DNA from 2 places in the Alkalimonas cellulosilytica genome. Region 2 is predicted to be linked to the other one. Evidence: riboswitches for the same ligand, from Rfam matches in the RefSeq annotation. Region 2 holds a riboswitch; the other holds the start of a gene.
The links. Region 2 has a riboswitch for thiamine pyrophosphate ahead of QWY20_RS10110 (TonB-dependent receptor). Riboswitches for the same ligand answer to the same signal wherever they lie in the genome.
Positions count from the first base shown of each region.

Region 1: it holds a riboswitch for thiamine pyrophosphate, as region 2 does, so the genes downstream of both, thiC (phosphomethylpyrimidine synthase ThiC) here and QWY20_RS10110 (TonB-dependent receptor) in region 2, are expected to answer to the same signal.

Region 1 is NZ_JAUHLI010000006.1:199,724-215,889, reverse strand. Features, by position in the region: gene QWY20_RS07975 (alkane 1-monooxygenase) at 1-900, shown strand, start outside; gene QWY20_RS07970 (DUF938 domain-containing protein) at 949-1,545, shown strand; gene QWY20_RS07965 (GNAT family N-acetyltransferase) at 1,542-2,711, opposite strand; gene sbcB (exodeoxyribonuclease I) at 2,947-4,368, shown strand; gene QWY20_RS07955 (DUF4282 domain-containing protein) at 4,423-4,668, opposite strand; TPP riboswitch at 4,801-4,921, shown strand; gene thiC (phosphomethylpyrimidine synthase ThiC) at 5,050-6,870, shown strand; gene thiE (thiamine phosphate synthase) at 6,857-8,389, shown strand; gene thiS (sulfur carrier protein ThiS) at 8,373-8,573, shown strand; gene QWY20_RS07935 (thiazole synthase) at 8,575-9,342, shown strand; gene thiH (2-iminoacetate synthase ThiH) at 9,339-10,469, shown strand; gene QWY20_RS07925 (alpha/beta fold hydrolase) at 10,657-11,472, shown strand; gene QWY20_RS07920 (ATP-binding protein) at 11,469-12,992, shown strand; gene QWY20_RS07915 (DUF2059 domain-containing protein) at 13,097-13,531, opposite strand; gene upp (uracil phosphoribosyltransferase) at 13,679-14,305, shown strand; gene QWY20_RS07905 (TolC family protein) at 14,384-15,724, shown strand; gene QWY20_RS07900 (HlyD family secretion protein) at 15,734-16,166, shown strand, end outside.
Region 2 is NZ_JAUHLI010000009.1:22,262-38,427, reverse strand. Features, by position in the region: gene lptB (LPS export ABC transporter ATP-binding protein) at 1-591, shown strand, start outside; gene QWY20_RS10160 (RNA polymerase factor sigma-54) at 640-2,139, shown strand; gene hpf (ribosome hibernation promoting factor) at 2,165-2,452, shown strand; gene ptsN (PTS IIA-like nitrogen regulatory protein PtsN) at 2,458-2,928, shown strand; gene rapZ (RNase adapter RapZ) at 2,929-3,792, shown strand; gene QWY20_RS10140 (HPr family phosphocarrier protein) at 3,776-4,051, shown strand; gene QWY20_RS10135 (S9 family peptidase) at 4,106-6,235, opposite strand; gene QWY20_RS10130 (helix-turn-helix domain-containing protein) at 6,415-6,597, shown strand; gene QWY20_RS10125 (phosphotransferase) at 6,599-7,534, opposite strand; gene pnuC (nicotinamide riboside transporter PnuC) at 7,474-8,121, opposite strand; gene QWY20_RS10115 (hypothetical protein) at 8,118-8,366, opposite strand; gene QWY20_RS10110 (TonB-dependent receptor) at 8,389-10,518, opposite strand; TPP riboswitch at 10,501-10,605, opposite strand; gene QWY20_RS10105 (alkaline phosphatase family protein) at 10,754-12,010, shown strand; gene mgtE (magnesium transporter) at 12,026-13,369, opposite strand; gene QWY20_RS10095 (hypothetical protein) at 13,656-14,474, shown strand; gene QWY20_RS10090 (mechanosensitive ion channel family protein) at 14,487-15,350, shown strand; gene QWY20_RS10085 (BamA/TamA family outer membrane protein) at 15,369-16,166, shown strand, end outside.

The DNA.
Region 1 (16,166 bases), on a different contig from region 2:
TTGCCATTGATCATGCTGTTATTTTTCAGTTTGTTATGGAGTGTATCCAGCCAGGATTTGTTCGGCTATGGCCAATGGATCCAGCAATGGAGCGGCTACGATGCGCTGGCGGCCCGGACACAAAATCAGTGGTGGCATTATCTGCCCCTGAGTGCTGGTGCCGCTTTGCTGATTGCCATGGTAGCTACCGTACCAGCGCACGAGTTGACCCATCGCACTTCCAACCGGCTTGCCATGTTGGTGGGCCGCTGGCTGCTGGCCTTTAGCTGGGATAGCTCTTTTTCCATCGAACATGTGTATGGCCATCATCGTTATGTTGGCACGACCCGAGATCCGGCTACAGCGCCACGTGGGCGAAATGTGTATGCTCATATCCTGTATGCGACTCTAGGTGGCAATATCAGTGCCTGGCAGATTGAGCAAACGCGCCTCGCCAGGCTTAAACAGCCAGTGCTGAGTTACCGCAACCGTTTCCTGCGTGGGGTTGCCATGTCGTTGTGCCTTTGCGTTCTGGCCTTTGCTCTGGCTGGCTGGCAAGGCTTATTGTTGTTCAGTCTGAGCGCTCTGCTGGCCAAAGCGACACTTGAGGTGGTGAACTACATCGAGCATTACGGGATTGAGCGGCCACTCAATCAGCCGGTTCAGCCTTACCATAGCTGGAACAGCACCAAACGCATCAGCAGCTGGGCCAGTTTTAACCTGACACGCCATTCCCACCACCATGCGCGGGCGCAACTGCCCTTTTATCAGTTAAAACCGTACCCGGAAGCACCCAAGCTGCCCACGGGTTACCTTGGCTCTATGCTGCTGGCGCTGATTCCACCGTGGTGGTTTCGTTTGATGACACCAAAACTGGCAGAATGGGATCAGCAATATGGCGAACATGGTACTGGGCGTTGAGCATACTTTTCGCTATGCTGTTGCTCCGGCCATCGATTCGAGTGCGTTATGCAAACAGCTTTACCCTTTTCACAGGCCTGTGAAAACAACAAAGGGCCAATTTTACAGATCCTGCGCCATGCCTTTGCCAAACGCCAACAGGTGCTGGAGATTGGCAGTGGCACCGGACAACACGCCGAATACTTTGCCTGTGAGTTGCCGCACCTGCATTGGCAGTGCAGCGATCAACCGGCCTATTTACCGGATCTGAATCGGCGCTTGCAGCAGGCAAAACGCCCTAATCTGCCTCCAGCTGTAGCACTGGATATTCGGGAGCACCATTGGCCTTACGCCAAAGTGGATGCGGTGTTTAGTGCCAATACCTTGCACATTATGAGTTGGGCGGTGGTACAACAGTTGTTTACCCGGCTGGATGAGCTCTGCCTGTCAGCTGCCAGCCTTTGTATTTATGGACCTTTTAATTACCAGGGGAAATTTACCAGTGCCAGCAATCAGGCTTTTGATCAAAGCTTAAGACTGCGTGACCCGGCCATGGGCATTCGTGATCAGGAAGCCGTAGTTGCACTAGCGACTCAGGCCGGTTTTGCATTAATGGCCGACCATGCCATGCCGGCCAATAACCGTTTGCTGCATTTTCAGCGTTAAGATAAAGGTTCTGAGTTTGCCGGCTGGCGAAATGGCAACCTGGCCTGCGCCTGACGTTGATAGAGCGCCAGCATATCCTCTTCCCCTTCAAAATAGCGGCCTATCGCATCTTTTAGCGGGCTATCCCGAAAGTGATAGCAACCATAACGCGTAACCGGTTCAAAGCCGCGTTGCAGCTTGTGCTCGCCCTGAGCGCCGGCGTCAAAGCGCTGTAAGCCCTGCTCAATGCAGTAGGCAATGCCGGCATAATAGCAGGCTTCAAAGTGCAGAAAATCCCATTCGGCTTCACAGCCCCAGTAACGGCCATACAGGGTGTCCGCTGAGCGGAAACACAAGGAAGCGGCTATCAGTTGCTGCTGCTGGTAGGCGGCAAAAATCACGATGCTATCGGCCAGTTGCTGGCCCCATTCGTGAAAGGTGGCTTCGGTCAGATAACCGGCATGGCCGGAGCGCTTTAAGTAGGTCCGTTGATAAAAATGGTACAGTTGCCGCCAGAGCGCCGCATCGGCATCGCCCCCATGGACGACGCAAAGCTCAACACCCGCATCCTGCACCCGCTGGCGCTCCTTGCGAATTTGTTTGCGCTTGCGTGAACTTAAACTTGCCAGAAAGTCATCAAAAAACGCGTAACCATAATTACGCCATTCAAACTGCACATCCTGCCGTGGCCAGTAGCCGGCAGCGGTTAGATGCTCGCGCTGCGCTTCATTGGGGTACAAACACTGAATGCTGCTCAGGCGCTGTTTTTTCATGCGCTGCTGCAAGGCATCGAGCATCAGCGCCATCAGCTCGGCCTGATCTTCACCCGCTAACACACCAAAACGCGGCCCTTCGGCCGGGGTAAAAGGAATGGCCAGCACCAGCTTGGGGAAAAAATCCAGGCCATAGCGCTGATAGGCTTCAACAATGGCCCAGTCAAACAGGTATTCGCCATAGGAGTGTTGCTTCAGATAGGCCGGCACGGCTGCAACTAATTGCTCACCTTGCCAGATGGTCAGATGACTGGCCTGCCAGCCAGTACCTGGCCCAACACTGCCGCCACTTTCAAGCGCCTGCAAAAAATCATACCGGGTAAAGGGGTAATCCGTTGAAAACAAAGCATTCCAGCTATCGGCAGGCACCGTTTGCAAGGTGTCTATCCATTCAATGCGTCTACTGGCGGTCATTGGCTATCCTCTGCAAAGCCTGTCAGAGCTGGCGCAGCGGCCACCACCGACAGGTTATGCGTAACTTTAATGCGCAGTATTTTTGCCATACTGGCGCAGTCTGGCGCTTCGGTCAAGCAGCAAAAAACAGGTCTGGCTTTGCATCCGCTTTTGTCTATCGGTCTGTCATGCTGTTACACTAGCAGCAGAAAAAAATCGCCAGCCCAAAGCTGCCAGCCAAGAGCCATGATTGCTTATGTCTTTTTATTTCTACGATTTTGAAACCTGGGGTGCCGATCCCAAACGTGACCGCCCGGCCCAGTTTGCCGGTATTCGCACCGATGACGAGCTCACTATTGTTGGCAAACCGGATGTCTGGTATTGCCAGTTGGCTCCCGACTACCTGCCGCACCCACAAGCTGCGCTGATCACCGGTCTGACCCCGCAACTCTGTCAGCAACGCGGCCTGCCGGAAACCGAGTTTATCGGAAAAATTCTTGAGCGTTTCAGTGAGCCAGACAGTTGTGTGCTTGGTTACAACAGTATCCGCTTTGATGATGAAGTCACCCGCCACAGTCTGTACCGCAACTTTTATGAGCCTTATGGCCGCGAGTGGCAACAGGGCAACAGCCGCTGGGATTTGCTGGATGTGGTGCGGGCTTGCTATGCGCTGCGCCCGGAAGGCATTGAATGGCCGTTAAAAGACGACGGCACGCCCAGCTTTAAACTGGAAGATCTTGCCAAGGCCAATCAGTTGGCGCATGAACAGGCGCACGATGCACTGTCCGATGTCTATGCCACCATAGCGTTGGCTAAACTTGTGCGTGACAAACAGCCGCGTTTGTTTCAGTTCTTGTTTGAGCACCGAAAAAAACAGGCTCTTGGCAAGTACATCAACCTGGCCAATCAAACCCCTTTGGTGCATGTGTCCGGTAAATTCCCGGCCAGCCAGGGCTGTGTCAGTTGGGTGGTGCCATTAGCGTTTCATCCAACCAACAAAAATGCGCTGATAGCCTGGAATTTGCAGGCCGATCCAAGCCCGCTGCTGGAGCTCGATTGCGACCAGCTGCGCGAGAAGCTTTATACCAAAAGCGCTGATTTAGCCGAAGGCGAAGAGCGACTGGGCCTGAAACTGATTCACCTGAACAAATGCCCGGTGCTGGCCCCTGCGAAAACCCTATCAGAGCAGCGGGCCGATGCCCTGGGTATTGATCGCAGTAAATGCCGTGCACATTTAAACTGGTTGCTGGCCAACCCAGAGGTGCAGCAAAAAGTACAGCAGGTGTTTGCCCAAGCCGAAGCATTTCCGCAAGAAACCAATCCGGATTATCAGCTCTATCAGGGCTTTTTGGCCGACGACGACAAGCAAAAAATGGCGCAACTGCATCAGCTCAGCCCGCAGCAGCTGGAGGTGCAAGCCCCGCTGTTCAGCGATGATCGCCTGAATCAATTGCTGTTTCGCTACCGGGCGCGTAACTATCCGGCCAGCTTAAATGAACAAGACATGCTGCAATGGCAGCAGTATTGTGTGGATCGTTTAACCGATGGGCTGGATGATCCGCCACTGACACTGGAGGCTTTTCATCAGCAACTGGAGTTGGCGGCACAACAGCATCAGCACGATGAGCGGGCGATGCGGATTTTAAAAGCTTTGTACCATTACGCAGAGCAGTTGTAGTTCAGAGTTGCTTTTGAAGATGGCAGCGAGGTCTGACCCCGCTGCCTCAGACCATTACAGCGGTTGATCTTTCTCTGCCAGTTTGCGCAGATTTTCGTGAATTTTAAACAGTACAATTAATAATTCACACCAAATCCGTACCCCGATGGCACCAAAAATCAGAATACCCAAACCAGCAAAGAAGCTGGTGGTAAACATAGTCCCCAGGCCACTCAGAACAACCCCAACCAATAGCAGCCAATAAACAAAGGTGATAATTTTAGGTGTGAGCATCGAATCAAAGAATAAAACCTGATTCATCCGTAATTCCTTCTGTTGTTATTGTTTCAGTATGGCTTCATGGCAGACTGCCCAAAAAGCACTTACTAACCTTATGACAACACGAATAAAAAGCAAGCCCCTTGCATTCACTTTTGCTCTACGTATACTAACAACCACTTGTCGGAGTGCCCTGACGATTGCCATGCAATCGAAAGAGCTGAGATCGCTGATGCGAGATCCGTGGAACCTGATTCAGGCTAATACCTGCGAAGGGAACAAGATGCGCCGCCTCGTCCAGTCGTTTTGGACCCCATCGGCTGCGCCAGGTGCATGCTGTGGAATTATCGGCCCACTGCCCCGCCTTTGTTCACCCACTCCAGACAAGCAACCTCAACCGTTATCGGAACCAAGGAGCTTGCTATGTCAGAGAATTCAACCCCAGTATCCAAGCGCGAATTACGCGCCCGCGCCCAGGCTTATATTCGTCAGTTGCAGGGCGAAACCTTTCCCAACTCAGTTCGGCGGTATTTACAGGGCGAACGCCCGGATATCAAGGTGCCGGTCCGTTCTATCCAACTGCATCCGACCAAACACAAAGATGGCAGCTTAAGCGACAACCCACCGCTCAATGTGTACGACAGCTCCGGCCCTTATGGCGATCCTGAGCAAAAGCTGGATGTATTGAAAGGACTGCCTAAGCTCCGGCTGGATTGGATCACAGAGCGCGCGGATGTGGAAGCTTCTCCGGTACCGCCTTACCAGGAAATTGCGCTGGATGAATGGCACACCGAATTTTCGCATCAGCCATTGCGCGCCAAAGCCGGCAAAACAGTGACCCAGTTGCACTACGCCAGAGCCGGTATTATCACGCCGGAGATGGAGTTTATTGCCTTGCGCGAGAACATGGGCCGCTCAGAACAAGCACAGGATGATGGCATGCGCCGGCACAGCGGCAACAGTTTTGGCGCCCGCACGCCCAAGGTGATAACTGCGGAGTTTGTGCGGCAGGAAGTCGCTGCAGGCAGGGCCATTATTCCGGCCAACATCAATCACCCGGAAGCCGAGCCAATGATCATTGGCCGCAACTTCAAAGTGAAAGTCAACGCCAATATCGGCAATTCCTCGGTCACCTCCAGCATTGAAGAAGAAGTTGAAAAGCTGGTCTGGGCCACCCGTTGGGGTGCCGATACGGTGATGGATCTCTCCACCGGCCGGCGTATTCACCAAACCCGCGACTGGATTTTGCGCAACAGCCCGGTACCGATTGGCACAGTACCGATTTATCAGGCGCTGGAAAAAGTCAAAGGCGATGTCAGTCAGCTGAGCTGGCAGGTGTTTAAAGACACCCTGCTGGAGCAGGCCGAGCAAGGAGTGGATTACTTCACCATTCATGCCGGTGTGCTCAAAGAATACGTTGGCCTGACCGCCAACCGGGTCACTGGTATCGTCTCGCGCGGTGGCGCCATCATGGCGCAGTGGTGCCGCATCTTTAACCGGCAAAGTTTTTTGTACGAGCATTTCGAAGAGATCTGTCAGCTGTGTGCGGCCTACGATATTTCGCTGTCGCTTGGCGATGGCCTGCGCCCTGGCAGCATTGCCGATGCCAACGACGAAGCCCAGTTTGCCGAGCTTCGTACCCTGGGTGAGCTGACCCAAATCGCCTGGCGCTACGATGTGCAGGTGATGATTGAAGGCCCGGGCCATGTGCCGATGCAGCTGATTGAAGAAAACATGACCGAGCAGCTCAAGCACTGCCATGAGGCACCTTTTTATACCTTAGGGCCGCTGACCACCGACATCGCCCCTGGCTACGACCATATCACGTCCGGCATCGGGGCTGCGATGATTGGCTGGTATGGCTGCGCCATGCTCTGCTACGTCACGCCCAAAGAGCATCTGGGCTTGCCGAACAAGGAAGACGTCAAGCAAGGCTTGATTGCCTACACCATTGCTGCCCATGCCGCCGACCTGGCCAAAGGCCACCCGGCGGCGCAACTGCGGGATAATGCCCTATCCAAGGCCCGCTATGAGTTTCGCTGGGTCGATCAATACAACCTGGCACTGGATCCCTTCACGGCCAAAGCCTACCACGATGAAACGCTGGGTCACGAAGGGGCGGACAGCGAAGAGTTCTGCTCCATGTGTGGGCCTAAATTCTGCTCGATGCGACTGAATCAACAAATTGCAGAAGAGTCCGCAAGTCAAAGCAGCACCACGGAGTTGGCCGATGCAAGCAGCTAATACTTCGTTAGCCCGTCCTCAGCCGGCAGCAGCACTGCAGCCGGCTAAACCCCTGGTCTGGAGCATTGCTGCCTCAGACTCCGGGGGTGGCGCAGGCATCCAGGCCGATGTGCTGACTTTGCAGGATCTTGGCTGTCATGCCTGCACCGCTATCACCGCCATTACAGCGCAGAACTCGCTTGCTGTGCAGGCGCTGGAGCCGGTTTCAAATAAAATGTTACAGGCTCAGCTGGACGCCTTGAACAGTGACTTACCAGCGCGGACGATTAAAATAGGTTTGCTGCCAACAGCTGAAATGATTTGGCAGCTGGCCGACTGGCTGCAGCAGTACAAACAACAGCACCCGGTACTGGTGGTGGCCGATCCAGTGCTTGGCAGCAGTGCAGGTCAACACTGGCACAATGAGCCCCTGCTGGATGCCTGGCGGGCCTTGCTACCAATGATTGATGTGTTAACCCCCAATCTACCGGAACTGGGCTTGCTCAGTGGCCGGCCTCATCACAGCATCAATGAGCAGGTCGCACTGCTGCAAGCACTGGGGGCTTCGTCTGTACTGGTGAAAGGCGGCCATGCCAGCCAGTCATCAGAAGTAACAGACCTGCTTTACCAGCATAGTGATGTCAGTTCTTTTAGCAGCAAACGGCTGCATACGCCACATCAACACGGTACCGGCTGCACCCTGGCCAGTGCCCTGGCTGCTGTCTTGGCGCATGGTTACCCGCTGGATGATGCGCTGGTGTTGGCCCGGGCGTATTTACAGGCGGCACTGGAGCAAGGCTATGCCACCGGCGCAGGCCCCGGTACCCTGGCGAAGCCAGGCTGGCCCAGCAGGCAAAGTGACCTGCCACGAGTTACCCGTGCCAACTGGCCAAAAGCACCGGCAGAGCCTTTTGCCGGTATCAGCCAACCGCTTGGTATCTATCCGGTGGTGGACTCCATCGAGCTGCTGCAACAGTTGCTACCGGAGCAGCCGGGCTGCATCCAACTGAGGATCAAGCTCGGCAGTGCCGCAGAAATAAGCGCTGAAATTGCTGAAGCTGTCGCGCTGTGCCGCAAATTTCAGGTACGGCTCTTTATCAATGATCACTGGCAACTGGCCATTGAGCATGGTGCATACGGTGTGCATTTAGGCCAGCAAGATGTTGCCCAGGCAGACTTGGCAGCAATTCAGCATGCCGGGCTTCGGCTGGGCATATCCAGCCATGGCCCTTTTGAGCTGGCCAGCGCCTTGCAATTGCGCCCGTCCTATGTCGCTTTGGGCCATGTCTTTCCAACCCAAACCAAACAGATGCCATCCCAGCCACAAGGTCTGCGCAAGCTGGCTTTATCTGTCCCTTTGTGCGATGGCACTCCAACGGTGGCTATTGGCGGTATTGATCAGCACAGCTTTGCCAAAGTCTGTGCCTGCAAGGTGCATGGCGTAGCCATGGTCAGCGCCATTACCAAAGCAGAGCAGCCCGCCGCCAGCCTGCGCCACTTTAAACAGTTATGGGAGCAGCATTATGCATATCACCGTTAATCAGCAACCAAAACAGGTTGCTGAGCCTTGCAGCTTACTGCAGCTGGTGGAGCAACTGGCACTGAACCCTAATGGGCTGGCACTGGCGGTGAATCACACCGTTATTGCCAAAGGAGCATGGGCCAGCACCTTTCTTGCGCCTGAGGATCAGGTGGCCGCTTTTCAAATCGTAACCGGAGGCTAAGATGCTTACCCTGGATGGCGTGCAATTAGACAGTGCTTTGCTGCTGGGAACCGGCAAGTTTGCCAGTGCCGGGCAATTGATAGCAGCAGTCAAGGCATCAGGGACTGAACTGGTCACTTTGGCAATGAAACGGCTGGATCTGCAGCATCAAACCGATGATATCCTGGCGCCCCTGCAACAGCTCGGCGTTCGGCTACTGCCCAATACCTCTGGCGCTAAAAACGCCAGCGAGGCTATCTTTGCTGCCGAACTGGCACGGGAAGCACTTGGTACCCACTGGCTGAAACTGGAAATTCACCCGGATCCGCGCTATTTGCTGCCGGATCCGATTGAGACCCTGCAAGCTGCTCAGGAACTGGTAAAGCGCGGTTTTGTGGTATTGCCCTACTGCCCGGCCGATCCGGTACTCTGCAAACGGTTAGAAGAGGCAGGCTGCGCTGCCGTGATGCCATTGGGTGCGCCAATTGGCTCCAATCAGGGCTTGCAGACACAGGCGATGCTGGAAATTATTATTGAGCAGGCCGGCGTGCCGGTCATTATTGATGCCGGGCTGGGCGCACCATCCCATGCCTGTCAGGCATTGGAGCTGGGTGCCAGTGCCGTGCTGGTCAATACCGCCATTGCCAGTGCGGCTGATCCCGTGGCGATGGCAACCAGCTTTCGACTGGCTTGTCAGGCCGGTGTCCATGCCAGGCAAAGCGGTCTGGCAGTCGCTTGTACCCAGGCGCAGGCATCCAGCCCGCTGACCCGCTTTTTGGAGACCTTATGACGGCCGGCTTCTTTGAGCTTTGGCAGCAGCAAAGCTGGGAGCACCAGCTGCTTCAAAGCCGCAGCTACACACTGGCACAGGCTAAACAGGCACTCAACAAAGCCCGGCTTAGCCTGCACGACTTTCAGGCATTGCTATCGCCCGCGGCCGAACCCCTGCTGCCGGCAATGGCAGCCAAAGCCCAGCAACTGACACGACAACGTTTTGGCTGCACCCAGCAACTGTTTGCACCATTGTATTTATCCAACCTCTGTGCCAATGAATGCAGTTACTGCGGCTTTTCCATGAGCCAAAAAGTAAAACGCCGGGTGCTTACTGCAGAAGAAGTTGAGATAGAGTGCCAGGCACTGCGCAAGTTAGGGATTGATCAGGTACTGATAGTCACCGGCGAACACGAGCGCAAAGTGGGCATGCCCTACTTCCGGCAGGTATTGCCTGTGGTCCGGCGCTATTTTAGTAGCCTGATGCTGGAAGTGCAGCCCTTGCCTGAAGCCGACTACCGTGAACTGCGCCAGCTGGGAGTCGATGCAGTGATGGTGTATCAGGAAACCTATCAGCAAGCTGCTTATCAACGTTATCACCTGAAAGGTCAAAAGGCCGATATAGAGTGGCGGCTGGATTGCCCGGACCGGCTGGGTAAAGCCGGCCTTGATAAAATTGGGCTTGGAGTGCTGTTTGGTCTGTCCGACTGGCGCACCGATGCCACTTTTTTGGCGATGCACTTACTGTACCTGCAGCAGCTGTACTGGCAAAGCCGTTATTCACTGTCGGTCCCCAGGATCCGACCATGCAGCGGTGGCATCGAGGTGCCCCACCCGCTTAGTGATAAACATCTGGTGCAGCTGGTCTGCGCCTTTCGGTTGCTGTCGCCCAGCCTGGAGATCAGTTTATCCACCCGCGAGCGGGCCGAGCTGCGCGATCAACTGGTGCCCATCGCCATCACCAGCAGCAGTGCCGGCTCCAGCACCCGCCCCGGTGGTTATGCAGTGGATCCTGAAGCACTGGAGCAATTTAGCATTGACGACAACCGCAGCCCCAAAGTCTACCAACAACGCTTACAACAACTGGGGCTAGCGCCAGTATTAAAAGACTGGGAGCCTTACTTGGGGCGTCAGTTTTTCCCATGATTACATCGCAAAGGATCCAAATGACAGCCGCCCATAAGCTTTCATTGAGTTGATTTATTGATTTTTTACAAAGTAGCGACCTGAACTGCTAAGATTATTTGAAAAATTATGTATTTTCAGTGGTCAGCTAAATTCAAATTTTCCTCTGAAGATTTAGATATCCCATGCAGCATATCAGGAGCAGATCATGGATATTTTGAAGCGAAATAATGTGCAGCTGAGTGGTTCCGTTGAACACCCCACGATTATCTATGCCCATGGTTTCGGCTGTAGTCAGGCTATGTGGCACCAAGTAACACCGGCATTTGAACACCGCAGTAAACAAATCTTGTTTGACTATGTTGGTAGTGGCCAGTCTGATATCAGCGCTTATCGCTTTTCCCGCTATGCCACTTTAGATGGTTATGCTCAGGATGTACTGGATATTTGCGATGCCCTGAATTTAACGCAGGATGTAATTTTTATTGGTCACTCGGTAAGTTGCAGCATAGGTGTCCTCGCTGCCAATCAACGGCCGGGCTTGTTTAAAGCAATGGTGATGTTAGGCCCCTCACCCTGTTTTCTGAATATGCCACCTGATTATAAAGGCGGTTTTGAACGTCAGGATCTGGAAGGGTTGCTCAGTTTAATGGACCAAAATTATTTAGGATGGGCCAGTTATCTAGCGCCAGTGGTGGCTGGTGCTGAAGCAGATCCCACCATTACCGGCCAACTATCCGAGAGTTTTTGTTCCACTGATCCCGTTATTACCAGACAGTTTGCAGAGGCCACTTTTTTTGCAGATAACAGAGCAGATTTTGCCCGGTTGCAAGTGCCCACGTTGATCCTGCAACACAAAGTTGATGCTTTGGCGAGCATCGTGGTTGGCAAATTTGTGCAGCAACAAATCTCAAATAGCCAATTCCAGCTCCTCGATGTTTCAGGACATGCCGCGCATATGAGCCATCCAAGTTTAGTTATCGAAGCAATCGAGCGCTTTTTGACGACGGAATTTATTCCGTGAGCGAGATAGATGGACTAAATCAATTACCATGTGCAGTACTTATCACTAACCTGCAAAATGAACTTCTGTTTGCTAATCAAGCAGCGCAGGCTATTCAAGGCATCACGGAGACTGAATCTCTTTTAAAGCTTGAGCAATTATTACCTCGATCGGCACAGATTTTTCTATTAACGCATGTATTGCCGATGTTGCTAAAAGATACTGTGATCAATGAATTATACCTGGATTTTCTGGGGAAAAATAAAACCGTACTCCCGATGTTGGTCAACGCCAGCTTAGGCAGCTTTGAGGGGCAGCCATGTCGACGCTGGGTCTTATTCCCTGCAAAACATCGTGCCGAATTTGAACAACAACTAGTAAAGAGCCGTCAGCAAATGCATGCCTTTGCTGTAAAAGCTGAAACAGAGAGGCAAGTGTTACAAACTGTTCTGGACGGGGTAAAAGATGTAGCTATTCTGGCTTTGGGAGCTGATGGCAGTATTGTCTTTGCAAACGTTGGTGCCGAAACAATGTTTCAAACAAACCAGCACGTATTGATTCATCAACCAATTGAAGCTTGGTTAGATATACCTTTAGCTTTGAGAGATATTTTTGCAACGGATGAAAAAAATTTTCCAGGCAACGGCTCTGATGAAGACCGTTTGAAAATAGCTCAGGATTTTGAAACCAAACTACGTGTAAAATCAGACGCCCAGCTGGATGTGCAAGTGCAACTGAGAAAAGTAGAGCATATATCGGCAGATGCTGAACTGAGTTACATCCTTATTATTACTGATATTCAAAAACGTAAGCAGTACCAGATGCTGCAGGATAACTTCGTGGCTACGGTAAGCCATGAACTGCGAACACCTTTAACAGCAATGCAGGGCGCATTAAAACTCTTGATGAATGATAAAAAATCGGTATTGTCGGCTCAAGCACAAAAGATGTCCGTAATTATGCTAAAAAATGGAGAGCGATTACAGGCATTGATTAATGACATCCTCGATTTTTCAAACCTTGAAACAGGCCAGATTCATTTGCAGTTGCAAACGGTAAAGCTAATGCCGTTGTTACGACAGGCAATCAATGAACATCAGTTTTATTTAGCCGATAAACATATCCGGATTGAGTTGTTAACTGATATACCAGACATTGATGTGGTAGTGGATAAAGCGCGTTTGTTTCAAATCCTGAATAACTTACTAAGTAATGCCAAAAAGTTTTCACCTGCCAAAAGTATCGTGAGGATCACTCTGGAAGCACAGCCTGCAAGCGTCAAAGTAAGTATTATTGATTGTGGACCGGGCATAGCAGAAGATTTTATTCCTCTATTATTCAGTAAGTTTCGGCAACAAAATAATTCAGCTAATCGTGAGTACGAAGGCAGCGGCTTGGGCCTGGCAATTTGCAAACAACTAACCGAAGCATTGGGGGGCGAAATAGGCTATCAGCCTCACAATCATGGCAGTATTTTCTGGTTTACTCTACCTGTTCAAACACCAAAGAATCCAAATTGCTTGAGCAGTGACCCGAATTAAAACATCTCAGCTGGCTCCAGATCTAGCCAGCTGGATCTCTGTGCGATCAATGCCAGTTGGATGAATGATGCACCACAATAATCAACAGGTCTTAAGCTAAACCATCAATTACCCAGGTCCAGCCCAGCTGCCTGCAGCATTTGCAACAGCTCTGGTTGATGCCGTTGCGCCAGCTCCATGCCGATTTGGGCACCTTCGGCAAATAATTGTGGCATCAGGTTGATGCTTTTCGCGCCAACCGGGCTCTGGTAAAACTCCACCAACTCCGATAACTCTTCATTGGTAAAGTGTTTTTTATAAATGGCTGCCATCGGCTCGCGCATTTGCTCCCAGGTCATGTAGGTCCGGGTCCACTCCACCAATACTCCCTCATACTGTGCCAGTACCGGATTGGAGCCTGCCATCATCTGCACCATCTGCTCCTGCATTTGCGACATCTGCTCTTTGCCGCCCATCACATCCAGCAGTTGATACACAGGTTCCGCTTTTAAAGGAGCACAACAAAGCAATGCAGCCAGTAACAAAGATTTTTTTAACATACGATTCTCGTCTATCCTTCTAAAGATTGGTTAAACTAACGTAAAGATGGCGCTAAAGCAATCCGCACAACTTTGCCAAAGTTGCCAGGTAGAACACTACCATGCGGTGCTAAGCTAAAAATTATATTGAAAACAGAGGGAGATAGCATGAAGCTGGTTGAAGTGAAACACCCGCTGATCCAACACAAAATGGGCTTGCTGCGCGCAGCCGATATCAGTACCAAACAGTTTCGCGAGCTGGCCAGGGAAATAGGCAGCTTACTGACCTACGAAGCCACCACCGATTTACCGCTGGAGGAAACCAGTATTGAAGGATGGTGTGGCACCATCCCAGTCCGGCAAATTCAAGGCAAAAAAGTTACGGTGGTGCCTATTTTGCGTGCGGGTTTAGGCATGATGGATGGCGTACTCGAGCACTTACCCAGCGCCCGTATCAGTGTGGTTGGCATCTACCGCGACGAAGACAGCCTGCAGCCTGTCCCCTACTTCCAGAAACTGGCACCCGATATTGAGCAGCGGTTGGCGATTATCGTTGATCTAATGCTGGCCACCGGTGGTTCAATGATCGCGACCATTGATCTGTTAAAACAGCATGGCTGTAAACACATCAAGGCACTGGTACTGGTTGCAGCGCCGGAGGGTATAGCTGCGCTTTCGACAGCCCATCCGGATATTGAGCTTTTTACCGCCGCCATTGATGAAAAACTGAATGAGCAGGGCTATATTCTGCCTGGTTTGGGGGATGCGGGCGATAAGCTATTTGGTACAAAATAGAACCGCTTGCTGTGAACGGTTGCAGTGGGCAGGCAACTGACCTAGAATAAATAGAGCTTTTACTCTAAAGAGGCATTCATGCAACTGCGCTCTTCTTTAACCCGTTGGTCCAGTATCTTATTGCTGCTGCCTGTAAGTCTAAACGCGATGCCGCTGAGCCTGGCAGATGCCGAAAAACGCCTGGCATCGAACCCTATGATGCAGGCACAGCAAGCCGATGTCGATGCCTGGCAAGCACAACAACGTGCTCTTAATAGCCTGGACCTGCCTCAATTAAGTATTACCGTTGCTGGCATTGCTTATGAAAAAGAAGTAACTTTTGACATACCCGTCATCAACCAGCCCGCTGAACTGGACGTATTTCGCAGCGGCATTCGCTCACAACTGAACCTGTTATGGCCTCTGTACACCGGTGGTCGCACCGACGCGGCCCGGCAACAGGCAGGTGCCAGAGTTACCGAAGCCGAAGCAGAGCAACGGCAGCTGCAGCTGTCGCAGCTAAAACGCTTGTTTGACTTGTACTTTTCCAGCCAGATGATGCAGCAAGTGGTACAGGTAAGGCAGCAAGCGCTGCAAACCTTGGAGGCTCATGTCCATAAAGCCAAGCGTTTTGAACAAGAAGGCCTGATTACCCGACTGAACCGGATGCAGGCAGAGGTTGCTCATGCCGAAGCCAGGCGTGAAGCAGTCATGGCCCAACGTCAACTGAGTGATGTACGGGCAGCACTGCAAAACCTGCTGCAACTGAATGAGCTCGGCTGCCTGAGCACGCCTTTGCCTCAGCCGGTACCACTCACCAAGCCTGTAGACTGGTTTGTCAGCCAGGCTAAACGGCATAATCCTGTATTTCAACAATTGCTGGCTAAAGATCAGCAATTAAAACAACAACTGCGTATTGAGCAAGGCAAGCGGCTGCCAGAAATGTTTCTGGTCGCTAGTTATGATGTAAACCGCTCTGCCACACCCTTGACTGAGCCGGACTGGAGTATTGGCATCGGCATGCGCTATCACTTCACCACACCAGTCGATCGGCGAGCCAGCGCCAATGTGGTGCATAGCCGCCAACAGCAGTTGGCTTATAGCCATCAGCAGGCCGATGCCGATATACAACTGGCGGTGGAAAGCAGTTATCGTACTGTGCTGCTGCATCTGGAGCAATTTGAACTGCTGCAGCAGGATCTGCAGCTGGCCCGAGAACATGCCAGGCTGCAACAACATGCCTTTGAGCAAGGGATGACCACCTCGCTGGACGTAACGGATGCCCGTCTCAAACAAGCCGCGGCTGAGGTGCAGGCCCTGCAAGCCGCTTTTCAATACAGCAGCGCCCTGGCGCAGTTAACCCAGCTAAGTGGTCAGCCAGAGCGGATAACAAGCTGGCTGCCAACCTTAATGCAGCAACAAAGCTGCCCTGCTTTCTGAGGAAGCCTTATGCCCATCAAAAAAATTGTCGTTGCCATTGCTGCGCTTTGCTTGCTGCTGGTTTTATTCTGGTGGATTTGGCCCAAACCACAGCCAGAACTGTTGCATGGCAATGTAGAAGTTCGTGAAATCCGTCTGGCCAGTAAAATCCCCGGGCGTATCCTCCGGTTGCATGTAGAAGAAGGTGAGCGGGTAGAAGCCGGTCAGTTATTGTTTGAGCTGGATAGTCCGGAGCTGACTGCCAAGCTGGCGCAAGCAGAAGCAGCGGAAGCGGCTACCCAAGCCTTGCAGGATGAGGCGGAGGCCGGCCTGCGCAGTGAAGAAATTGAAATGGCGCGGCTCGACTGGCAGCGCGCTATGGTGCAACAAAACCTGTACCAGTCCACCTTAAACCGGATGCGCAACCTGCATGCAGAAGGCCTGGTATCGCAGCAGCAACTGG
Region 2 (16,166 bases):
TTTTACATGATTGTTGGCCTGGTACCAAGCGATCGCGGCAAAATTCAACTGGGTGAGCAGGATTTAACAGACCAGCCTATCCACCAGCGTGCCCGTCTTGGTATTGGCTATCTGCCGCAGGAGAGTTCGATTTTCCGTAAATTGACCGTACGGGATAATCTGATGGCAATTTTGCAGACCCGCAAGGATCTGACTGCAGCGCAGCAAGAAGAAACTGCCGATGACTTGCTGGAAGAGTTTCATATCGGCCATATTAGCCAAAGTCTCGGTATGAGTTTGTCGGGTGGAGAACGTCGTCGTGTTGAAATTGCCCGGGCGCTGGCAGCCGATCCACGCTTTATCTTACTGGATGAACCCTTTGCCGGCGTTGATCCCATTTCCGTGCTGGATATCAAAAAAATTATTCAGCACTTAAGTCAGCGGGGTATTGGTGTGCTGATCACCGACCACAATGTGCGCGAAACCCTTGATGTCTGTGAAACAGCTTACATTGTCAGTCATGGTGAGCTGATCGCCAAAGGAGCACCAGCTGATGTTCTTGCCAATCAGCAGGTCAGGGATGTATACCTTGGGGAACAATTCAGGCTATAGTTATAACGACAGGCTTTCACTTTCTAAGCAGGAGCACAGTACACACCGATGAAGCCATCTTTGCAACTTCGTCTTGGCCAACAACTTACGATGACCCCACAGCTGCAGCAGGCTATCCGTCTGCTTCAACTGTCGACCATTGAGTTGCAACAGGAAATCCAGGAAGCCCTGGATGCCAACCCATTGCTGGAAGCCGAAGAGGATTACGAGCAATTGAACGGCAGTGATGAACATGGCTTAGGCGAGTTAAGCTCAGAACGTGGCAATGGTGCATCCGACGAGGGCGCTGATGACAGTGGATCGGAGGAGCCCTACGAACCGGATACCGGTGAAGCCATGACCAGCCAGGACATCAGCGACGATTTACCACTGGATAACCATTGGGATGATCTGGTGAGCGCCGCCCCGGTCACCTCCGGCAGCTACAATGGGGATGAAGACACCATCTACCAGGGCGAAACCAGCGAAACATTGCAAAGCTATCTGCGCTGGCAGATGGAGCTAACACCGTTTTCCGATACCGATCGCGCCATCGCTGAAATCATCATCGAAGCCATTGATGAAAGCGGCTTCTTAACCATTGGGTGCGAGGATATCCTTGAATCACTTGGCATGGATGAGGTTGAAGAGGATGAAGTAGAAGCGGTATTAAAGCGCATTCAGCTGTTTGATCCCATTGGTGTTGGGGCTCGCAGCGTACAGGAGTCTCTGCTGGTGCAACTACGCCAGTTCGACCCTGCCACGCCGATGCTGGCAGAAGCCAGACAGTTAATTAGTCAGCATGCCGACCTGTTGGCCAACCGTGACTTTCGCACCCTGATGAAGCTGACCCGGCTAAAAGAGGATGAGCTGCGCGATGCAATGAAGCTGATCCACAGCCTGAACCCACGGCCAGGCACCACTGTGATCCGGGAAGAGCAAAGCTACGTGATCCCGGATGTAACGGTCAAAAAAGTAAAAGGCCGCTGGTTGGTGGAACTTAATCCGGATTCAATGCCCAAAATACGTATCAATCAACACTATGCAGCCATGAGCAGAACCGCCAAAAACAGTGCCGACAGCCAGTTTATTCGCTCACATCTGCAAGAAGCCAAATGGTTTTTAAAAAGTATTGAGAGTAGAAATGACACCTTGCTGAAAGTCGCCAATTGCATTGTGCAACAGCAGCAAGGCTTTTTTGAACACGGGGAAGAGGCCATGAAACCCATGGTGCTGAATGATGTTGCCGAAATGGTTGGCATGCATGAGTCCACCATTTCCAGGGTGACCACGCAGAAATTCATGCACACACCCAGGGGTATTTTTGAACTGAAGTTCTTCTTCTCCAGCCATGTCAGCACCGAGAATGGTGGCGAGTGTTCGTCCACTGCGATTCGTGCGCTGATTAAGAAGTTAGTGGCGGCGGAAAACCCGGCAAAACCACTGAGTGACAGTAAAATGGTGGAAATTTTGTCGGATCAGGGCATCAATGTTGCCCGCAGAACCATTGCCAAGTACCGAGAGGCCTTGCTGATCCCGCCGTCAAATCAGCGCAAGACCTTGCTTTGAGTACTTAACCAGAAGGAAACAGGCTATGCAAATCAATCTTACCGGTCGTCATGTTGAAATCACTGAAGCCCTGAAAGACTACGTGGACAACAAGTTTGCCAAACTCGAGCGCCACTTCGAGCACATTAACAATGTACATGTGGTGCTAAACGTGGAAAAATTACAGCAGATTGCAGAAGCCAAGCTCAACCTGAACGGTGGGGAAGTTTTTGCCGTTTCAGAAAGTGAAAATATGTATGCCGCTATTGACCAGTTGATCGATAAATTGGATCGACAAGTCATTAAGCACAAAGAGAAATTAGCCCGACACTAAACAGCATGACTACATTGAGCACTATGTTATCGCAGGACTGCACCAAAAGTGCAGTCCTTTTTAACAGCAAAAAACGCATTCTTGAATACATCGCCGAACTGGCTCACCAGCAGTTGCCAGATACGTCTGAGTACGTGATCCTGGAGTCTTTAATGACCCGGGAACGGCTTGGCTCAACCGGTATTGGTGGTGGCATTGCCATCCCTCATGGCAAACTGAAAGATGTTGAGCAGCCGGTCTTGATCTTCGTCGTCAGCAAGGATCCTATCCAATTTGATGCTATTGATAATCAGGCGGTGGATATTTTTTGTGCCATCCTGATCCCGGAAAACCAGTGCCAGATGCACCTCAACACGCTGGCATCCATTGCCAGATTGTTGTCGAAAAAAGAGCTGACCCGTAAAATCCGCCACGCTACATCCGACGGCGATTTATACCAGATTTTACTGGCAGCACAGCAAGAGGCGGAAAATTAGATGAAGCTTCTGGTCGTCAGTGGTCGTTCAGGCTCCGGCAAATCGGTCGCTCTGCGGGTACTGGAAGACCTGGGGTATTATTGCGTCGACAATATTCCTGTCAATTTACTGCCTACCCTCGCCAATGCCGTCATGGGCAAGTACGAGCGGGTGGCCATCAGCATCGATGTGCGTAACCTGCCGGAAGAGCCGGATGAGCTGGCAGAAATCCTGACTTACTTGCCACGCAAGCTGGAGCTGACCATCCTGTATCTGGATGCGGATCACAACAGCCTGATCAAACGCTTCAGCGAAACCCGCCGCATGCATCCCTTGTCGCACCAGGCCATGTCGCTGGACGATGCCATTTTACGCGAGCAACAGCTGCTGGATCCGATTGCCAGCCGGGCCGATCTGTACATCGATACCACGGAGCTCAATGTCTATCAACTGGCCGATCAAATTCGTGAGCGTTTACTGGGCCAACAGTCCGGCCGGCTGGTGATTTTGTTCGAGTCTTTTGGCTTTAAATACGGCATCCCCAAAGATGCTGACTTTGTATTCGATGCCCGCTTTTTACCGAATCCGCATTGGGAACCGGAGCTTAAGCCACAAACCGGGCTTGATCAGCCGGTGCAACAGTACCTGGCAGCCAAACCAGTGGTACAGGATTACATTCAGCAAATTCATCAGTTTGTGGTCCATTGGTTGCCGCAACTGGAGAAAAACAACCGCAGTTACCTGACCATTGCCATTGGTTGCACCGGAGGCCAACACCGCTCAGTGTTTATCGCCGAACAATTGGCCGACTTGCTGCGTGAACAGCGCAGCGACATTCAAATCCGCCATCGCGAACTGGTACGACACCATGGCCATAAAATGTAGCACCAAAGTCACTATCGTCAATCCACTTGGTCTGCATGCCCGCCCGGCCGCTAAGCTGGCACAACTGTGCCAGCAGTTTCAAAGCAAGATCGCCTTAATTCAGGACGGCAAATCTGCTGATGCCAGCAGTGTGCTGGCCTTATTGATGCTGGCAAGCAGCAAAGGAAAATTGTTGGAGATTGTCGCCGAAGGAGAGGATGCCGAACAGGCATTGCAGGCAGTGGAGCAGCTTATTCGAAGCGGTTTCGAGGAAACCTAACCAGAAACTGAAAACCTTGCCGGGGCTTGTTGCTAGCCCCGGCAAGTCACTGAGTTAATCGCGGGCTGACTGAGCCTGCTGCACTAAGTCCAGTACAAAACCATACTCTTCAGCCACCTGGCCCAGGCGGGCAAACCGACCTGAACGACCACCATGTCCGGCTTCCATTGTGGTACGAAACAGAATGGGTTGATTCGAGGTATTGACGGTACGTAACCTGGCTACCCACTTGGCCGGTTCAAAATACTGCACCTGGGAGTCATGAAAGCCGGTGGTGACAAACAAAGCCGGATAGGCCTGCTCCCGCACCTGATCATAAGGCGAATAGGACAGCATGTAGTCGTAATAGGCTTTATCATTTGGGTTGCCCCACTCATCGTACTCATTGGTGGTCAGAGGCAGGCTTTCATCCAGCATGGTAGTGACCACGTCGACGAAAGGCACATGCGCTACCAACCCAAGGTACTTTTCCGGAGCCATATTAGCCACGGCGCCCATCAACAAGCCACCTGCACTGCCCCCCATGCCAATCACGGTATCCGGCGCTGCGTACTTATGCTCGACCAGGTAGTCCGTCACAGCGATGAAATCTGTAAAGGTATTCACTTTATTAAGCAACTTGCCGTCTTCGTACCAATGGCGGCCCATCTCCTGCCCACCACGGATATGGGCAATCGCATAGACAAAGCCACGGTCGACTAACGATAAAATACCGGAGCGAAAGAAAGGATCCATCGAAATTCCGTAGGAGCCATAGGCATACTGGTATAAAGGTGCGGAACCATCACGTTCAAACCCTTTGCGATACAGTAAACTGACCGGTACTTTCACCCCATCGCCCACCGGTACCCAGACCCGCTCAGTGACGTAATTGGCCTGCTCGAAACCACCCAACACTTCATCCTGCTTCAACAGTCGCCGCTCACCAGTTTGCATATGCACTTCATAGACACTGGCTGGGGTGGTCAAAGAGGTGTAGGTATAACGCAGCCACTGCTGATTTTGCTCCGGGTTCACCGAAAAGCCCATCACATAACTGGGCTCATCCGATGCCAGAAACTGTTGCTGATTCATGTCTTCCCAATTCACCAGACGGATGCGACGCAAACCGTCACTGCGCTCATTAATGGCCAAATACTTTTCAAAGGCGATAAAGCTTTGCAAAAAAACCTGCTCATCATGCGCAATCAGCTCTTGCCAGTGCTCACGATTGCCAATCTTGTCGTGCGCAACCGTCATCAGACGGTAATTGGGTGCATTCCAGTCGGTGTTGATAATCCAACGGCCATTCAGGTGGTCAACCGAGTATTTAAAATCGCGCTGACGCGGAGCAATCAACTGAAAGTCGCCATCCGGTTTGCTGGCATCCAGTACCCGTACTTCATTCGAAACCGTGCTGCTGACGCCAATGACCACAAAGTGACGATCCCGGGTGTTACCAACCCCCATAAAAAAGCTGTTGTCATGTTCCTGATACACCAGGGCACGCTCACTGACCGGGCTTCCCAATTTATGCCGATACACCTTAGTGCTTAGCAGCGTCACAGGATCATTTTCCACCACAAACAGCTGCTGGCTATCGGCACTCCAGGCCAGGGATGAAGAAAGCCCTGTCATGGTGTCATCCAGCAGAGCGCCGGTAGTCAAGTCTTTTACCCGCAGCTGATACTGACGGCGTCCGGTAGTGTCCTCGAGGTAAGCCAGCTTCTGCTGATCGGGACTGACCGACCAGTTGGCGACTTGAAAATAATCCTGTCCCTCGGCCAGCACATTCACATCCAACAAAATTTGCTCTTCGCCACCGGCAACAGGGGTCCGTACATAAATCGGATATTCTTTGCCCGTTTCAAAGCGGGTGCTGTACTGATAATCCCCCATCACAAAAGGCACTGAGCTGTCATCCTGCTGCAGGCGGCCAATCAATTCTTCAGTCAATTGCTCCACCAAGCCAGCATAGGACGCCTGGTGTGCCAGAGCATACGCATTTTCAGCTTCCAGATAGGCGATCACTTCCGGGCTGCTGCGCGAGTCATCCCGCAGCCAGTAGTAAGGGTCGACCCGATCACCGTGAGGGGAACTGACGGTAAAAGGTCGCTGCTCCGCGACCGGTGCCGGCTTGCTCTCGGCCATCACGGCCATACTCAGACTCAGTGGAACACAAAGTAAGGTGGTTAATAGTTTCATTGCTGCTGTCCTTATGCTGTACCAGCAAAAAATTATCATGCCTGCTGCCAATACGCCATCCCTACGCCTGTTTCAGGTGTAAGCAGTTGTTACAGCCGTCAGTAAAAATTTAATTCACAAATAGGTCGTTTTAGGCTTTACTAAGCACAAACGACACTAAAATAAGCAAGGATAACAACATGAGCCTGATGAGTGTGGATGAAGTCGCCGAATTTCTGGGAGTGCAAAGCATCCGGGTGGAGCGGCTGGCACGAGAAAATCTACTGGTCACCAGCGAGAAAGATGAGCAAGGCAAACCTTTGTTCAAAAAAGAAGACGTTGAGCGTTATAAAGTGTTGGCCGAGCGCTTAGGTGGCCTTTAGCTTAGCCGGGGCCGATCGCAGTCTGCCCCTGTTGAAGTAACCACTGCAAGCGCTGTTGGTGCTGTATCGCCTGAGGAGCCCCTTGCGGTAAGGCAAGGTACCACAGCCAGCAAAATCCCTGATACAGTACTCTGGCCGCCGCTACTTTTTCCTGCCAGCAGGTCGCTGTTAAACCCGCATTCCGTTGCTGGTAGTACAGCTGCATCAGCTGACCGCTTTGCATGTCATCCAGCGAGAAACTTTCCAGTACCGACGCCATATCAAGACTACTGTCCGCCAACTGAGCATATTCAAAGTCCAGCAACCAGATCCGCTGCTGTTGCCACAGCAGGTTGCCGGCATGCAAGTCCAGATGACACAACACGATATCCTGCGGCATCTTTTCAAATGCTGCGACCACCTGTCTGCAAGCACTAAACAATGCTTCATCAGTCGCGCTCCAACAGGCTTTGACATGGGTTCTCAGTTCGAGCAGATAGCGACCAGGTTGCAACACCGGGGTTTGGACTTGCAACCGATGCAGGTGCACCAGCTGCTGCGCCATCGCCGGCAATAACGATGCCGATAACGCCAAAGGCTGGCCATTGGGCAAGTATTCCGAAATCAACACCTGTTGATGGTTGTTCAGGCATAGTGGTGGCGGAGCAAGATCCGCAACCGCAGCGGCATGCTGGCAACGCAGCTCTTGCTGACGACAAACGCCGGTTACATCAGGCGCATAATGGCGAACCACGTATTCACCACGCTTGGTTTTGACCCAATAACTTAAGTTGGTACTGCCTTGCGACAGCGGCTTCATCGCAATCGGTGGATGACTGGCAAAAAACTCCAGATGCAAACAAAGCTGCCGGATGCGCTGCGCTGCCTCATCATCGGTCAGGCCGGCTGCAGCACCTGCCCGCTGGTATGTTGTTGTTGCCGGTAATGGCTGCGCCATGCCAGGTATCCTATCACTGCCAAGAAGGTGTAGAGTACAAAGAGGCCAGTGGTGAAGTACAGGCCTTTCTGGAAATAAACATAGATGCAAACCGCATCGATCACCACCCAATACAACCAATTCGACAACACTTTGCGCACCACCAGCACCGTGGTCATGATGCTAAAAGTGGTGGTTTGCGCATCCAGCCAGGCAAAATCCGCCTGGGTATAGTTGGCCATGTAATAGCCCAGTGCCAAACCGCTGCCGATGGCGATACTGATCCAGCCCAGATGCTGACGCAAGCCCCACTCAATCACGGGTTTGACGGTTTCTGGCTGCTGCAATTGTTGCTGCAGCTGCTGCCAGTGCACCAGCCCATACACTGCCATAGCGGCATAATACAGCTGCAACAGCGTTTCGGAGTACAGCTGATGCTGCCACATCACGTAGGTGTAGATCAAAGTACTCACCAGCGCTGCCGGCCAGCACCACAAACTATGACGCATCGCCAGCAGCAGATAGGCCAGAGCCAGTAGCATGGCGACCAGCTCCAGGCTGGTCAACAATTGCCACTCTTGCCAGAACTGCTGCAAAGCCGCCATCATGGTCGCAGATCACCCGGGATAAACTTGCAGACAAACACCAGCTTGCCATAGCGCTCAAACGACCATTTCATGCAGCGCTGCAATGCCGCCATTACCGCATCGTACTCACCAAAAATTTGCGTGCTCATGGTGTTGGTAATGATGTGCAGCTCTGGTTCTTGTTGCAGCTCGGTAATAAACGCCTTGATAGGGCCAATGTAGTCATCGGCCAGTGGGTACTTGCTGATTTCAACCGACAGTTGCATCATTGCCTCCTGAGTATCCGGTTTAGAATTGGTAACTGGCGGTCACGCCAAAGCGGCGTGGCTCACCCCATTGCTCATAAGTGTGGGGCGCGTATTCATCGCGTGGATCATTGCCAAAGTAAAATCCTCGCACGGCCCGGTCTTTATCCAGTGCATTGCGCGACCAAATCGCAAAGTGCCACTGCTCCAACTGATAGCTTAGACGAAGATTAACCAGCTCTGAGCTGGTTGAGCGGGCGTTGTGACCATCGGAGTAATAGAAGCCGCTCTTGCCTTGCACACTGGCCTGCAGTGTCAGCTGCTCGGTCAGGAACCAGTCACCTGCCAGCTGATAAGTAAAGCGCGGCGCATGCGCCTGATCCCGCCCGGTCATATCCAGGCCGCTTTGGGTGACATAGGGGCCCAGCTTGGATTTAAGCACCCCGGCATTGACATGCAACGTAAAGCTTGGGTGCAGCACCACACGGTTTTCCATCTCAATACCGTAATTGCGGCCACGGCCGGCATTGTCGATAAAGCCGGCAAACTCCGGGCCCAGATCCGGGTTCAACCAACCCTTCACCTGCATGTCGTCCCGCCACATATGAAACACTGCCACTCTGGTCACCAGGCTGCCATCAATGGCCGCGCCTTTGACACCAAACTCGGCATTCACCAGTGTTTCTGGCTTAAATGTCGCCTGTTTCAGCAAGGCTTCCAGGCCATCATCGCCAGCTCTGGATAACGCTTCACCATTCACGCCGCCCACCTTGTAACCACGGGACAACAAAGTATAAATCATCGCCTGCTCACTGGCCTGGAAGTTCAGGCTGAGCTTACCGCCCCACATGGTGTGCCGCTGATTGATTGCAAGATTGCCACTGTCGCGGTAGTCATCTTGGTAGCGCTCTACCCGGCCACCCACCACCAGGGTGGTTTGCTCGGAAAGTGACGTGCTGGTGTCTGCGTACACAGCGACATTATCGCGTTGTAGCGTATTGTCAAAGGCACGAAACCTTGTTCCCGAGCGGCGTACCCGCTGCAAATCCAGCTCCCGGCCACTGACGTAAAAGCCGAGCACCCAGTCGGTGTTGTTGGCGATGCGCCCCTGCTCATCCGATACCAGGCGATAATCCATGGTCCACTGCTCGCGGGAGCGCTGATAACGGTCAAAAGCAGAATATTCCCAGCCTGGCCGGATACCCACAAAAGCCCAGTCTTCATCAAAACTGTAGTCCGAGTCAGCCGACAGCCAGCTGAGCTGCCACATCAGATCAACACCGGCAAAACCACTGTAATCCGAGCGCAGTGCCAGCGCCTTGCTGCTGAGCTTATCTTTACCAGGTTCATCCGATAAGGTAGTACGGTTTCTATCGAGCGAAAAGGCATCGTAACCATTGTTCTGCTCAATGGCATGTGCAATCAGTTGCCACTGCAATTGGTCACTGTGACGATACAGCAGCCGGCCACGGACAGTCAGCTCATCGATGTCGTTGGTGTCTTTGCGGTTCAGGTGCGCATTTTCGATAAAGCCATCAGAGACTTGTTTGTCCGCTGTTAGACTAAAAGCGACTTGGTCACTGACAGCGTCGCTTACCATACCGCTCAGCTGCCAGCTGTGGTAATTCGCCACCGTGGCACTAAAAGCACCATCGCGGCGAAAATCCGGCTGTTTCGAGGTCAGGTTCAGCATGCCAGCCATGGCATTGGTGCCAAAGCGGGTCGCCTCCGGGCCACGAAACACTTCCAGTTGCTCGGCATGGGCGATGCTGCTGATGCCAAGACCGGAGTAATCAATGCCATCAATCAGCACACCAACCGACGGGTTGATCACATCAATAAACTCGCTGCGCTCACCAATACCGCGCATTTGCACAAAGCGGCCGCGCGATGCACCGGCGGCAAAGTTAATATTGGCCAGTTGGCTTAGTACATCGTCCAGATGCTGCGCTGAGCTACGTTGCATGTCCTGCTCGGATACCACGGCAATGCTGCCAGCAATGTTCTGCACCGACAAACGACGAAAATCACCCTGTACTTCCAGGCGTTCAATGGACTCTTCGGCAACAGTGGCAAAGGAGGCAAGAATACAAGCGGCAACAACGGAATAACGACAGCGCATGATGGTCTCCGGTAAAGGGATCACCCGCGCAAAAGGAGTTAGTAACACCATCCCTCCGCCGGCATGATCCGGATCAGGTTCTTGGGGTTCGCCATTTAGCATCTCAGCACTCTTTCGAGCACACCCCCTGGTAGGCCGGCAGTGTAACGATTTTCGCACCAGCTGGCAATCCTGTAACAGCAGCGGCTAAACGCATTTGTCTTACAACTTTCATCCAAGCCGACTAAAATCAATCCAACTGAATTTTTTGCCAGGGTGAATCCTGGCGCATCCATTGGATATTGTTTTGAAAAACTACTTGCTATCACTGTTCGTACTGCTCTTTGTAAGCGCCTGTAGCAACATTCCTTCAGCCAGCCCGGCTGGTGCACTCCCGCCTACCATCATTTTGATCTCGATTGATGGGGGCCACCCCAGCTATCTGGAGCGTTACCCCAGCCCGCATCTGAATGCGCTGGCCCAGGCTGGCCTGGTGGCCGATGCGCTGCAGCCGGTATTTCCCAGCAAGACGTTTCCGAATCACTACTCGCTGGTGACCGGCCTGCACCCCGAGAATCATGGCGTGATTGATAATGGCATGTACGATCCGGAGTTTGATGCCCGCTTTACCATGAGCAACAGCGAAGAAGTGGGCAATGCCCGCTGGTGGGGCGGCGAGCCGATTTGGGTCACGGCAGAAACCCAGGGCCAGGTAGCCGCTACTTATTTTTTCCCGGGCTCTGAAGCTGCCATTAAAGGCGTACGCCCAAGCTACTGGTTTCCCTACGATGGCGATACGCCAAACCGCCAACGGGTAGAAACCGTACTGAACTGGCTTCAATTGCCTGAAGCCGAGCGTCCGCGCATCATTACCCTGTATTTTAGCGATGTCGACTCGATGGGCCATATGCATGGCCCCAACTCCCATCAGGTGCGTCAGGCTATGCAGGACATTGATGCGGAGATTGGCTATCTGGTGGCGGGACTGACCGAACTGGGTCTGCTCGATCAGGTCGATTTAATCATCACCTCAGATCACGGCATGGCGGAAGTGAATCAAGAGCAGCATATTGTGATCGATCAGGCCTTTGACCCGGACTTAGCAGTCTATGTGCGCTACTCCCGCGAACTGGTGAGTATTTTCCCGAAAGACGGCCAAAAAGAAGTGATTTACCAGCAACTGAAAGCAAACCTGCCACCGCAGGCCCGCTTGCTGCGTAAATCCGAGATGCCGGAGCGTTTTCACTTCCAGAATCACCGCCGCATTGCACCCTTGCATGTGCTGGCTGAAATTGACTGGATTTTGGTGCGGCGCAGCTGGCTGCCCGGCATGATCAATGCCCCAACCTACCGTGAGCCACGTGGCAGCCATGGTTACGACAACGAAGAGCCGGCGATGCAAGGCATGCTCATTGCTCATGGTCCGAGTTTTAAAAATCAGACCCGGGTAGAGCAGGTGCGGATGGTGGACTTGTACCAGGTGATGACAGAGATTTTAGGGCTTGAGCCGGCGCCGCACGATGGCGATCCGGCCGTGATCCCTTTGCTGCTCCGAAGCGAATAAGCTAGAGCAAGCGCGCTACAGCCCCAGATACCAGGTAGCGATGGAGAAATAAATCATCACACCAGCGACATCGGCAATTGAGGTAATCAATGGGCCGCTGGCAGTAGCCGGGTCCATGTGAAAGCGGCTGAGCAAAAACGGCAGCGACATGCCAATCAGGCTGCCAGCGATGACCACTAGCGTCATGGTAGCCGCTACCACCAACGCTATGTCGTAGCCACCTCGCCAGAAGCCGATGGATGCCACCGCCAGCGCCATGGTGACCCCTAGCAAGGTGGAAATTACTACTTCACGCCCCAACATCCGGCCCCAGTCTTTCAGCGCCACATCACCGGTCGCCAGCGCCCGCACCATCAGGGTACCGGCCTGGGCACCGGCATTACCGCTGCTGGCAATCAGCAGTGGTAAGAAAAACAGCAATACCAGATAACTGGAGATGGTGCCCTCGTAGTACGCAATGCCAGCCCCGGAAAACAAATTGCCAAATACCAGCAACACCAGCCAACCGACCCGCTTACGATACAACAAGTTAATGGCCGCATCTTTTACGCTGCTATCCAGCTTACCGATGGTGGCGGTTTTGTGGAAATCCTCGGTGGCTTCTTCGGCCGCCACGTCCATCGCATCATCGTAGGTGACGATACCAACCAATTGCATGTCGTGATTCACGATGGGCAGAGCCAATAAGTCGTACTTTGAAATCAGCACTGAGACTTCTTCCTGCGGCATATCGACCTGGCCAAAGATTGGCTCATAGGTCATCAGCTCATGGATCTGCATCGACACTGGCGCCAGAATCAGCTCTTTTAACGAAATTACGCCAATCAAGCGGCGCTCTTTATCCACCACATAAGACTGATAAATGGTTTCTTTGTCCGGTGCCTCTTTACGCAACACTTCAATGGCTTCACGCACGGTTAAATCGGGTGCAAGCGAGGCATAATCGGACGTCATTACCGCTCCGGCCGTGCCTTCCTCATAGGAGGACAACAAGCGCAGATCCTCGCGCTCGGCCTGTGCCAGCGCAGGCAACAAAGTTTCCTGCTGCTCGTCGGTTAAACGATTGAATAAATCGGCCCGTTCATCCGATGACATCTGCCGGATGATGGGTGAAAGTTTGCGTCGGCTGATGGAAATCGCCAAGGTGACCTGAGTTTCTGGTGGCAAATAGCCGAAGACTTCTGCCTGCTCTGCGCGAGGTAAGGTGGATAGTAGCTCCCAAACCGACTGCGGCTCAAACTCACTGAAAGCGGCGGCTAAATCGGCCGGGTGAATGTCTTCAAACTGCTCGCGCAGCTCATATAGGCTGTCTGACTCCAGCGCCAGACGAATGGTGTTGATCAGAACCGGCAGTTCCATAATGCCCCCTTACAGCGTCATTGGTATGATCTGGTAAGGGGTTGCCAGTGGGCAGGATCAGCTTACCAGAAAGGTGCGATGAAAATTTGGATATGTCATCAGGCTACGCCTGCAACTGGGTACGTCCATAGCTGGAATGAGCTCCGCACAAGGTTTATTCACACCCGTGTATTTTAGTGCCTATCCGGCACCAGCACAACCACCTGATTGCTGAAGTTGTTGAGCACCCTATTCTTTTTCTGGCAGCAGCTTGCTAAGATAGTGTAAATCACTCAGGAGAATCTAGATGGCACTCAGCGAGCTTCAAGCAACCGATGCCCTGCCACTGGCAGACTGGTGGCAACCAAGGCGGCTGAGCGAGCAAGGCTGCTGGCACATCGCCATTGGCCCTTTTTCACTGTACCTGGAACGCACCGCTGGTGAGTGGCTGGTCAGTCATCAACGTCATAATGATGAAGAGTTACTGCATCGCGTGCTGCAGGAGCAACTTGATGACCGCCCTGATAGCCTGACCTTCCAACGCTATGTGTTTCGTAAAGCCCCGTTGGATTTTCGGCTACAGCCCTGCCTGATGGACAGACCCGTGGTGGTAAAAACCCGCCAGCCAGTCTTGATCCCGCCAGGTGAAAGCATCAATTTTTACATCAGTACACCGCTTTGTGTACGCTTGTTGCTCGGCAACGACACCCAATTGCAGGAATGGCCTATTTTGCGGTTATCGGACACCTGGTTTGGCCCTTCTACCCGGGTTGGGGAGCTCTGTTATGCCGCCAAAACCCATGCCCGTCATAGTTTAGATGAAGTCCCGCTGCGACCGCATCGTGCAGTGACCCCGCTTACCATCAGCAATCAATGCAAAACCATCCTGAGTATCGATAAAGTCAGTTTACCAGTGCCCTTGCTGTCGGTGTTTGAGCGCAGCGATCATACCCTCTGGACTGAGGCCGTAACCCTGGTGCATGAAGCCACGCAGCCACTGGCTAAACTTAAAATTGAACGAAAGTTACCGACTGGTATTAAAGCAGCTCAGCGCATTACCGAACCACGCCAGCAAGCTGAGAAAAATGCCTTTGTACGAGCCTTTACCGGTATCTTCAGCGATTAAGCGGAGCTTTTCATGGACACTATGTTGCAATTGCTGGAACACCATCATGTCGTTACTTTTCTGCGGGCGGCCCTGCTATTCTTCACTGGCTTACTGGCAGCGCACCTGCTGGCCAGAGTCACCGTACGCTTAAGCAAGGGCATGACTTCCCATCACCAGGTACTGTTAAAGCGTCTGGTGTACTGGCTGGTATTGTCACTGTTTCTGGCCTCGGTCCTTAAAGAGCTGGGCTTTAGCTTAGGGGTCTTGCTTGGCGCCGCTGGCGTACTGACCGTGGCCATTGGTTTTGCCTCACAAACGTCGGCATCGAACCTGATTAGTGGCTTATTCCTGATCGGCGAAAAGCCTTTTCAGTTAGGCGACGTCATTAAGGTGGGCGAAACCACGGGTGAGGTGCTGTCCATCGACTTGCTCTCGGTCAAACTGCGTACCTTTGATAATCTGTTTGTTCGTATTCCGAATGAAAGCCTGATCAAATCACAAATGACCAACCTGACCCGCTTTCCCATCCGACGCTTTGATTTACAGATTGGGGTCGCCTATAAAGAAAGTATCAAACAGGTGCGGGAGTTGCTGATAGCTGTGGCCGATGCCAATCCGCTTTGTCTGGATGAGCCTTCACCTTTGTTTGTGTTTAATGGCTTTGGCGACTCCAGCCTGAACATTCAGTTCTCGGTTTGGACCAAGCGGGAAAACTTCCGTGATTTACGCAACAGCCTGCAGGAAGAGGTAAAAAATGCATTTGACGCCGCCGGAATTGAAATTCCGTTCCCACACCGCTCCTTGTATGCCGGCAGTGAAAGCGCACCTTTTCCCATTACCATTGTTCCGGCCAAAGCAGACAAAGCAGGTGATGATGCCGATATCAGCCCCTGAGCCTGACAAGGGGCTAATATGCGAGGGCTGACACTGCTGAGTGCGGCTTGCCTGCTCGCCAGTGCGGTGCAGGCCAGTGACTGCCAGCTGCTGGAAAGTACCGATGCTCTGCCTGAGCGGGGCGATATTCGTATCCGCTCCATTGATTTTGATGCCAGCAATGTGTTCGACTTGGATGAACCGGGCACCTTCTGGCTGCATCGCTTTGCCAACTACAGCCACATCATCACCCGGGACGAAACACTGCGGCAGGACTTGTTGTTTGCTGAGGGTGACCGGCTCAGCCTGGCTGAGCTGGAAGAAACTGAGCGCTTGCTCAGAAGCCGGCGCTATCTGCGCGAAGCCAAAGTCAGTATCAGCCACTACTGCAGCGAAACGCATCAGGTGGATGTATTGGTAGAAAGCTGGGACAACTGGTCTTTGTTGCCAAAAATTGATTTCAAACACGAAGGCGGTGTCTCTCAATACTCCATCGGCATCGCCGAAGACAACCTGCTGGGTACTGGTAATCAGTTGCAGCTGGATTACGCCAAAGACAGTGAACGAACCGGTTATTTGCTGAGCTTTGCCTCCCCCAATATGTTTGGCAGTCACTGGAGCAGCGCGCTGCAGTACGCGGATAACTCCGATGGGGAAAGTTATCTGTTCGCGGTTGAGCGCCCCTTTTATCGCATTAGCTCGCCCTGGGCTATGGGCTTTGAGGTGCAGAAAAATAAAGAGGAGCTCAGAGAGTATCAGCGCGGCGAAGAAAGCAATCGTTACGACAGCAAACGACACTGGCTGCAAAGTTATCTTGGTTTTAGCTTGTATGCCAGT